2 regions of the Halomonas sp. DP1Y21-3 genome follow, and region 2 is predicted to be linked to the other one. Evidence: predicted binding sites of a transcription regulator. Region 2 holds the regulator's gene; the other holds the start of a gene.

Region 1 (4,196 bases), on a different contig from region 2:
GAACAGCGTGCACCCCTGCCCGCCAGTTGCGATGTGGCCCCGGCGGTGGACGCCTACCTGATCCAGGAAGGCGCGCGCGCCCAGGACCGGATGCTGTTGCAGAAGGTTGTCGAGGATATCGACCGGCTGATCACCGAGAACTGAATCGCCGGTAACGGAAGAAGTCCCCAGCGAGGAGAAGGCGATGCCCTGGTACTTTGCCTATGGCAGCAACATGAACATCGAGCGTGTCGCCGCGCGCATCGGCGAGACCCGGCGTGTGCTGGCCGGCAGCCTGGAAGGCTACGCGCTGTGCTTCAACAAGGCCTCCCGGGTGCCGGGCATTGCCCACGCCAATGTGGTGCCGGCGCCAGGCGATCGGGTCGAGGGCGCGCTGTTCGAACTCCTCGAACCCGAGCAGATCCGGCAGATGGATCCCTTCGAAGGTTACCCGCACGAGTACGACCGTCATCGTCTGCCGGTGATCACCGAACAAGGGCCGATCGAGGCCTGGGTCTATATCGCCGGCGCCGAACGCCAGGGGGATGGCCTGCGGCCCGCCCGCGAGTACCTTGAGCACCTGCTGGCCGGTCGTGACTTCCTCAGCGAGGGCTACCACCAGGCGCTGGCGGCGGTAGAGGCCGTCGAGCACCTCGATGATGCCACTCTGGGGAGGTTGGGGCTGTCACGTTATCATCCCCGCTAAGGCTTGTACGAAAAGTGCCTGCGCTCGGTAATACAGCGTTAAAAATCGCGTCAAAATGCTCATTTACATCTCGTAAACTGCGCTTTCTTACCGATTTTTGCCTTGTCTAACCATCGCTCGCCGGCTTTTCGTACTAAGCCTAGGCCTCTGCTTGCCCTGTTACCGCAGCCCCTCCCTCGAGAATTGCAGTGGCAACTGCCACGCGAGCGACCACAGAAGCCATCTTGTGACGGTGACAGCACAGCCCCTCGCTCGAGAATTGCAGTGGCAACTGCCACGCGAACGACCACAGAAGCCATCTGGTGACGGTGACAGCACAGCGCCCGCTCCTGCCAGGCAGGAGCGGGCGCTGCGTGTTAGCGGTCGAGCCCTGGATCAGAAGCGGTAGCTGATACCGGCCATGATCACGTAGGGGTCCACCTCGATCTCGCCGATGTCCTCGCCGTTGAGGTCGACGTCGCTGTCGATATCCAGATACCACACCGCCATGTTGGCCGCCCAGTGGTCGTCGATGACCAGGTCGAGGCCCGCCTGGCCGGCCCAGCCCCAGGACTCTTCCAGATCGAGATCGTCCCCGGTATCGATGTCCTCGTCGGAGAAGTGGGTGTAGTTGACCCCCAGGCCGACGTAGGGCTGCACCCGCGCCTCGGTGCCACCGAAGGGGTAGTACTGCACGGTCAGAGTCGGCGGCAGGTGCTCGACGCTGGCACCGATATCGGTGCCACCTACGTTCAGGTCGACGTCGTGCTCGAAGGGCTCGGCGGCCAGCAGTTCGACGCCGAACTTGTCGTGGAAGCGATAGCCCAGGGTGAAGGCGAAACCATTGTCGTCATGGACGTCGGTGTCCATGTCGCCACCCAACAGCGAGCCGTTGTCGGAGTCGGGCTTGACCTTCGCCACCCCGATGCGGGTGTAGATGTCGCCCTTGCCGTAGGCGGCAAAGGCCTGGCTGCTGGCGAAGGCGCTGCCGGCGATGGCGGCGACCAGGGCGGTGGTGATCAGGGGATGGCGCATGGTGTTCTCCTTGCGTACTGGCAAAAGTGGGCGAGCCGGTCGGCGAGCCATTCGGCGAGCCCGATTGCCAAGCAGTGTATGCCGCATCGAGAACGTGGTTATTGATCTACCTCAATACCTCCTTTGGTCGACATAAATGAACCGGCAACGCACCAAAAAAGGCGCCTGGCAAAGCCAGACGCCTTCGATGCTGCGGTTGGAATGCGGCGCGATCGAGCTGACCGCTTAACCGCTTATTTCAAGATCGCGCAAGCGCTTAGAAACGATAGGTGACGCCGGCACCGATGGTCATCGGATCGATCTCGGCCTCGCCGACATCGTGGCCGTCGACCTCGATATCTGAATCGACATCGGCGTAGCGGGCGTAGGTGCCGACCAGCAGGTTGTCGGTGACGCTGAGGTCGAGACCCACCTGGGCTGCGGCGCCGTAGGAGCTATCGAGGTCGGCGTTGAAGCTCTCGTCGGAGAAGTGGGTGTAGTTCATGCCCACGCCAACGTAGGGGTGGACGCGAGCGTTTTCCACGCCGCCCAGCGGGTAGTAGTTGAGCATCAGGTTGACCGGGGTACGGTCGACGCTGCCCACATTACCGCCGTTGACCGCGATATCGTGCTCCATGGCCTCGGAGCCGTTGAGCTCGACACCGAACTTGTCGTGGAACAGGTAGCCGGCGCCGTAGGCAAAGCCGTTCTCTTCGGAGACATCGAGATCCTGGTTGGCGATATCGCCGTTATCCGAGGTGGGATCGGCCTTCTCGAAGCCACCGCGCACGTAGATGTCACCTGCCTGATAGGCCAGGGCAGACTGGGCGGCGAAGGTGGTGGTAGCGAGCAGGGCTGCGGTGCCCATCAGTCGAGTCATGTTCATGCGGGACCTCCTTGATGATCCGATGGCATCCTTCCGAGGGAAGTAACCTTGTACGCTTCGCAGTTTACGAACAGTGTTTCTAAATGTCTTGTAGAAATATTTAATTGGCCAGATAGCAGTAACTAGCCAGAATTTATGGAACTAAATCAACTTGGGCGGGTAGGTAATGTAAATACTGTACAATTTTTTTGCACATTGTGGCGTAGACGTCGATGCGCGCTTGTGCACTGCATAAACGCTCGCCGTCCGGCGATAAATCGTCTTCACTGTGGGAGAAGACTCCGGAGGAGAGTGCGGGATGGTGGCCAGACGAAGGCGTGAGAGGTTGCTCGGCATGTCGACGCTGCCCTGGGGCGGGGCGGCACTGGTGCTCGCACTGACCGCTGTGTTGGCGGTGTGGCTGCTGCTGGAACCCTGGCTGATTCGTGACCTCCCGACGCCGGCGAGGCTGGCCATGGTAGTACTGGGGGTGTGGGCGCTGGGCGGGGGGTTGTCCATGCCGCTGCACTTCTCCGCGGTACCCGGCTGGTGGCGCCTGGCGGGGGCCATGCCCTGGTATCCGCTGGCGCTGGTCAGCTTTATCGTGCTGCTGCTGTGTCGCTACGTCGGCCTGTTTTGAACGGGGCTGATGTGCACGGCTAAGGTGGGCAGGGCGGTTCGACCGTGTCTGAGAGTTGAGCGGGGATGTGTCCCGTAACGAAGAAGGCCGCCCGAGGGCGGCCTTCTTGCGTGGCAGACGATCACTGACGATCAGGCGTCTTCCAGGGTGTCGAACTGCTCGGTGATCTCCTTGCTCGGCTCGGCGGTCATCAAGCTCACCACCACGATGGCGATGTAGGCGAAGATCACGCCGGGCACGATCTCGTAAAGATCGAACAGGCCGCCGGACATCTCGGCCCAGGCCACCACGGTGATACCACCGACCACGATACCGGCCAGCGCGCCCCACTGGTTCATGCGACGCCAGTACAGCGACATGATCAGCGCAGGACCGAAGGCGGCGCCGAAACCGGCCCAGGCGTAGGACACCAGTCCCAGTACCGTGGAGTCCGGGTTCATCGCCAGCAGGTAGGCGATGACGGCGATGCCGATGACCGCAAAGCGGCCGACCCAGACCAGCTCGGACTGGCTGGCGTCGGGGCGGAACAGCGCCTTGTAGAAGTCATCGGTCAGGGCAGAGGACGACACCAGCAGCTGGGAGTCGGCGGTGGACATGACCGCGGCCAGGATGGCGGCGAGCAGCACACCGGCGACCAGCGGATGGAAGATGGCGTTGACCATGACCATGAAGATGGTCTCGCCGTCACCCAGGTCGCGGGTCATGTAGACGAGGCCCAGCAGACCGACCGCCATGGCGCAGACCAGGCACAGGCCCGACCAGGTCACGGCGATGCGACGGGCGGCGGGGATGTCGGCTTCGGAGCGGATGGCCGCGAAACGCGCCAGGATGTGCGGCTGGCCGAAGTAGCCAAGGCCCCAGGCCAGCGAACTGATGATGCCGATGGCGGTCAGGGTTTCACCGGTGGACGCATCGACGAACCAGCTCAGCATGTCGGGGTTCTCGGCCAGGATCTGCTGGCCACTGCCGCTGAAGCCACCCAGTTCGGTCAGGGCGATGACCGGCACGACCAG
Region 2 (4,196 bases):
GCACGCCATGTTGACCCTTCTCGAGCCCACGCTGCTGGCGCTGGGCCTGGTCTCGGTGCTGGTGGCCTACCTCCAGTACTATCGCCGTACCCGGGACCTGTGGGGCATGGTCAAGTTCTGGGAGAAGCGCCTGACCCTGACCGTGCGCGAGTTTGGCTGGCAACGTGCCGGCATCCTGCTGCTGTTGCTGGGCGTGGTGGTGCGCTATCTGCTGGCGCTGAACGTCGTCTAGGGCTTGTCTGAAAAGTGCCTGCGCTCGGTAATACGGCGTTAAAAATCGTCTGGTGCGCCAGCCCGGTCAAAATGCTCATTTACACCCCGTAAACTGCGCTTTCTCACCGATTTTTGCCTTGTCTAACCTTCGCTCGTCGACTTTTCGGACAGCGCCTAGGGCCTGGCTGACAGGCACTTGCGTTCTTCGACTTGCCAGGCCAGGCCAGACCAGGCCACGACGCGCAAGGGCGCCACTACGGCGGTGTCGTCCTTGGCGGTTTCCGATGTGCCGCCGACGAAAAGCCCCTGCCGTATTGTCCTCGCCGGGGTAAGCGGTCGCTGACCTCTTCGCCACTAAAGCGTCCGGATGGTAGACTGGCGCCTCTTTCATTTTCAGCCGTGATGTCCCGCTCCCATGTCGCCACAGTCCGCCTCCGCCACCCTGTTCGATCCCCGTACCCCCGAGGATGACCATCTCTCGATCGATGCCGGCGTCAGCCCGGCCGACCCTGCTGCGGGTGGCGATCAGACGGAAGCCCAAGTTCAGGCCAAGGCACGGCGTGAATTCAACAAGCTGCAGAAGCGCCTGCGCCGCCAGGCCGGCAACGCCATCATCGACTACGGCATGATCCAGGAAGACGACAAGATCATGGTGTGTCTGTCTGGTGGCAAGGACAGCTACACCATGCTCGAGATCCTGCGCAGCCTTCAGCGCAACGCGCCGGTCAACTTCTCGCTGGTGGCGGTGAATCTGGATCAGAAGCAGCCGGGCTTTCCGGAGCATGTGCTGCCGAACTATCTGGACAGCATCGGCGTGGACTACCACATCCTCGAGCGCGACACCTATTCGGTGGTGAAGGAGAAGACGCCGGAGGGCAAGACCACCTGCGCGCTCTGCTCACGCCTGCGGCGCGGCTCGCTCTATGGTTTCGCCGAGGAGATCGGGGCGACCAAGATCGCTCTGGGCCACCACCGCGAGGACATTCTCGAGACGCTGTTTCTGAACATGTTCTTCGGTGGCAGCCTCAAGGCGATGCCGCCCAAGCTGCTCTCCGACGACGGCAAGAACATTGTCATCCGTCCGCTGGCGTACTGCCGCGAGGCCGATATCCAGGCCTACAGCGAGGCGATGGAGTTCCCGATCATCCCGTGCAACCTGTGTGGTTCCCAGCCCAACCTGCAGCGCCAGGTGGTCAAGGAGATGCTGGCCGAGTGGGAGGTCAAGCATCCCGGGCGCCTCGAGAGCATGTTCAAGGCGGTGACCAATGTGGCGCCGTCGCAGCTGGCGGATCGGCAACTGTTCGACTTCGAGGGGCTGGAGGCCGTACAGGCCGAACGCCAGGCCCGGCGCATCGACGTGGTGGATGCCGGCTGATCTCGCCAACAGCGAATGTGCATGACGCCATGACAGCAAAAGAGGCCGCATCTCCGGATGCGGCCTCTTTCTTGTCACACGCCATCTATTACGCTTTGCTTTCCAGATCATGGATACAGGGCCCTGCCGGCCAGGCCCGACACACTGCTGCCAGGCCCGCTCAGGTAACTTCGGTGTCGGCCAGGGTCGACAGCGCGGTCAGATCGAGGATATTGACCTCACGTCCCGATACCGCCACCAGATCCTGCTGCTGGAAACGCCCGAGGATACGGCTGACCGTTTCCACCGCCAGCCCCAGGTGATTGCCGATGTCGGCGCGGGACATGGACAGGCGGAAGCTGAACGGTGAATAGCCGCGGCGGCGGAAGCGGTCCGACAGGCCGAGGAAGAAGCAGGCCAGGCGCTGATCGGCGGTCTTGCGTGACAGCAGCTGCATCATCCGGCGGTCCTCTCGCAGCTCCTTGCTCAGGGTGCGAAACAGCTGGGCACGCAGCTCCGGTAGGGTCTGGGTCAGCGCATCGAGGCGGTCGAAGGGAATCTCGCACACCGTGGTGGTCTCCAGCGCCACCACGCTGCCGGGATAGCGGCCGTCGTCGATGCCATCCAGCCCAACCAGTTCACTGGGCAGGAAGAAGTTGGTCAACTGAGCTTCGCCGCTGCCTTCGGTGGTGATCTGCTTGAGACTCCCCGATCGGACCGCGAAGACGCTGGTGAAGCGATCTCCCTGCTCGACCAATCGTGTGCCTTTCTTGATCGGCGGGTGACGACGGATGATGGAATCGAAGCGCTCGAGGTCGGCGGTCTCCAGCGACAGCGGAAGGCACAAGGAACTCAGGCTGCAGGACTCACAGCGAGTCTCATGCAGCATGGGACGCCGCCGATCTTGGGCCGTAGGACTCATTCGCAGCTCCTGTGGATCTGGGATCGATATTGACTGGGCCATGGGGAGAACAGACGTCGCCCGTACAGCACGTTGATGGCACTATTCTACACCCTCAGATCAGCTAAAAGTGGTGCCTACCTCTTTAGGATTAATAACTTAGAGGTAGGATGCGTCATTGATGCAGCCCAGTCCAAAGTTGCCAGACGGCAAAGGCGATGATCATGCCAGCGGCGACAAGGCGTGTTGCCCGATGCGCCAGCAGGGCCTGCATTTGTCTGGCGGCGAGGCCCGTCACCACCAGCGCCGGAAGCGTGCCAAGACCGAAGCTCGCCATCAGCAGTGCGCCCTCGAGGGGCTCGGCCCGTGCCAGGCTCCAGGCCAGCATCGAGTACACCAGGCCACAGGGCAGCCAGCCCCAGATGGCGCCCAGCGCCACCGCCTGGGGCAGACGCACCACCGGCAACAGGCGTCTGCCGGCGGGTTCCAGGTACCTCCAGAGGTGACGTCCCAGTGCCTCGACGTGACGCAGGCCTTTCCATAGATCGGCAATGTAAAGCGCCATCAGGATCAACATCAGGCTGGCGACGATCTGCATCAGGCCACGCAGGGTCGGCGAAAGGCCGATCACCGAACCCAGGGCGGCAACCAGAGCGCCCGCCACACAGTAGCTGGTGATACGACCTACATTGTAGCCGAGCACAAGTGTGCTCACCCGCCAAGGTTGACGCATGCTGGGTGGGATGGCAAAGGTCAGGGCGCTCATGATACCGCCGCACATGCCAATACAGTGTGCACCGCCGAGCAGGCCAAACACGAAGGCCGCCATCATGGGAGGCAGTTCCAGGCCGGTAGGGTTCACTCAGGCCCTCTGGACGATGGACCACGATCGGATGTCTGCGCAGGCGTTTCGGAAGAGGAAGCGCCGTCATCGGCACCGCGAGTGTCGTCCTCATCCTCGAACAGGATGCGATAGGCGGGGCCTTCGAGGTCCTCGAACTGGTCGTTGCGCACCGCCCAGAAGAAGGCCCAGACCGCCAGGCCCAGCAGGATCAACGACAAGGGTATCAACAGGTAAAGGATGCTCATGGGCCGGGGCTTGCGGTGACGGGTGAAGGCGTCGCGGTCGGCCTGGTGCGTCCGCGCCGCAGACGCAGGGCATTGCCGATGACCAGCAACGAGCTGAGTGACATGCCGATGGCGGCAAGCCAAGGGGGCACGAAGCCCAGCGCCGCTGCGGGCAGCGCCACGACATTGTAGAGCACCGACCAGGACAGATTCTGGCGAATGATGCGACGGGTCTGGCGGGCCACCTCGATGGCTTCGACGATACCCGTGAGCGGTTCGCCCAGCAATACCAGATCGGCGCGGGTGCGGGTGAGGTCGCTGGCCCCGGCCATGGCGATGGCGAGGTCGGCGCCGGCCAGTACCGGCACGTCATTGATGCCATCACCGACCATGGCCACCTTTTCGCCCTGTGCCTGTCGCGCCTTCAAGTGCCCGAGCTTGTCCTCGGGGGAGGCCTCGCCACGCCACTGATCGACGCCCAGTGTGCGGGCAAGCTGGCCAACGTTGACGGCGCGGTCGCCCGACAGGATCTCGATGGCAAGCCCTCGCTGGGCGAGGGCGGCGAGGGTCTCGGCGGCGTCGTCACGGGGCTGATCGTCGAGCTTGAACCAGGCCTGGGGCTTGCCTTCGCTGGCCAGCAGCAACCAAAGCCCTGCGCCA

What was found. Region 2 encodes FNR, which switches genes on or off when oxygen is low (the NO sensors DNR and NnrR bind a similar motif). Its sites were predicted from a motif close to TTGATNTANATCAA; they were not measured.
Region 1: a site for FNR is predicted at 1,801-1,814, ahead of KUV74_RS14665 (OmpW/AlkL family protein). Genes of this name have one in related genera too.

What each region holds. Positions count from the first base shown of each region.
Region 1 covers NZ_JAHVJM010000004.1:546,735-550,930, reverse strand. Annotated here, with positions in the region: gene KUV74_RS14675 (YqcC family protein) at 1-144, shown strand, start outside; gene KUV74_RS14670 (gamma-glutamylcyclotransferase family protein) at 185-685, shown strand; gene KUV74_RS14665 (OmpW/AlkL family protein) at 1,061-1,699, opposite strand; gene KUV74_RS14660 (OmpW/AlkL family protein) at 1,956-2,564, opposite strand; gene KUV74_RS14655 (hypothetical protein) at 2,863-3,183, shown strand; gene putP (sodium/proline symporter PutP) at 3,315-4,196, opposite strand, start outside.
Region 2 covers NZ_JAHVJM010000001.1:799,429-803,624, reverse strand. Annotated here, with positions in the region: gene KUV74_RS03475 (hypothetical protein) at 1-232, shown strand, start outside; gene ttcA (tRNA 2-thiocytidine(32) synthetase TtcA) at 629-1,588, shown strand; gene fnr (fumarate/nitrate reduction transcriptional regulator Fnr) at 1,749-2,489, opposite strand; gene KUV74_RS03460 (sulfite exporter TauE/SafE family protein) at 2,644-3,330, opposite strand; gene ccoS (cbb3-type cytochrome oxidase assembly protein CcoS) at 3,327-3,557, opposite strand; gene KUV74_RS03450 (heavy metal translocating P-type ATPase) at 3,554-4,196, opposite strand, start outside.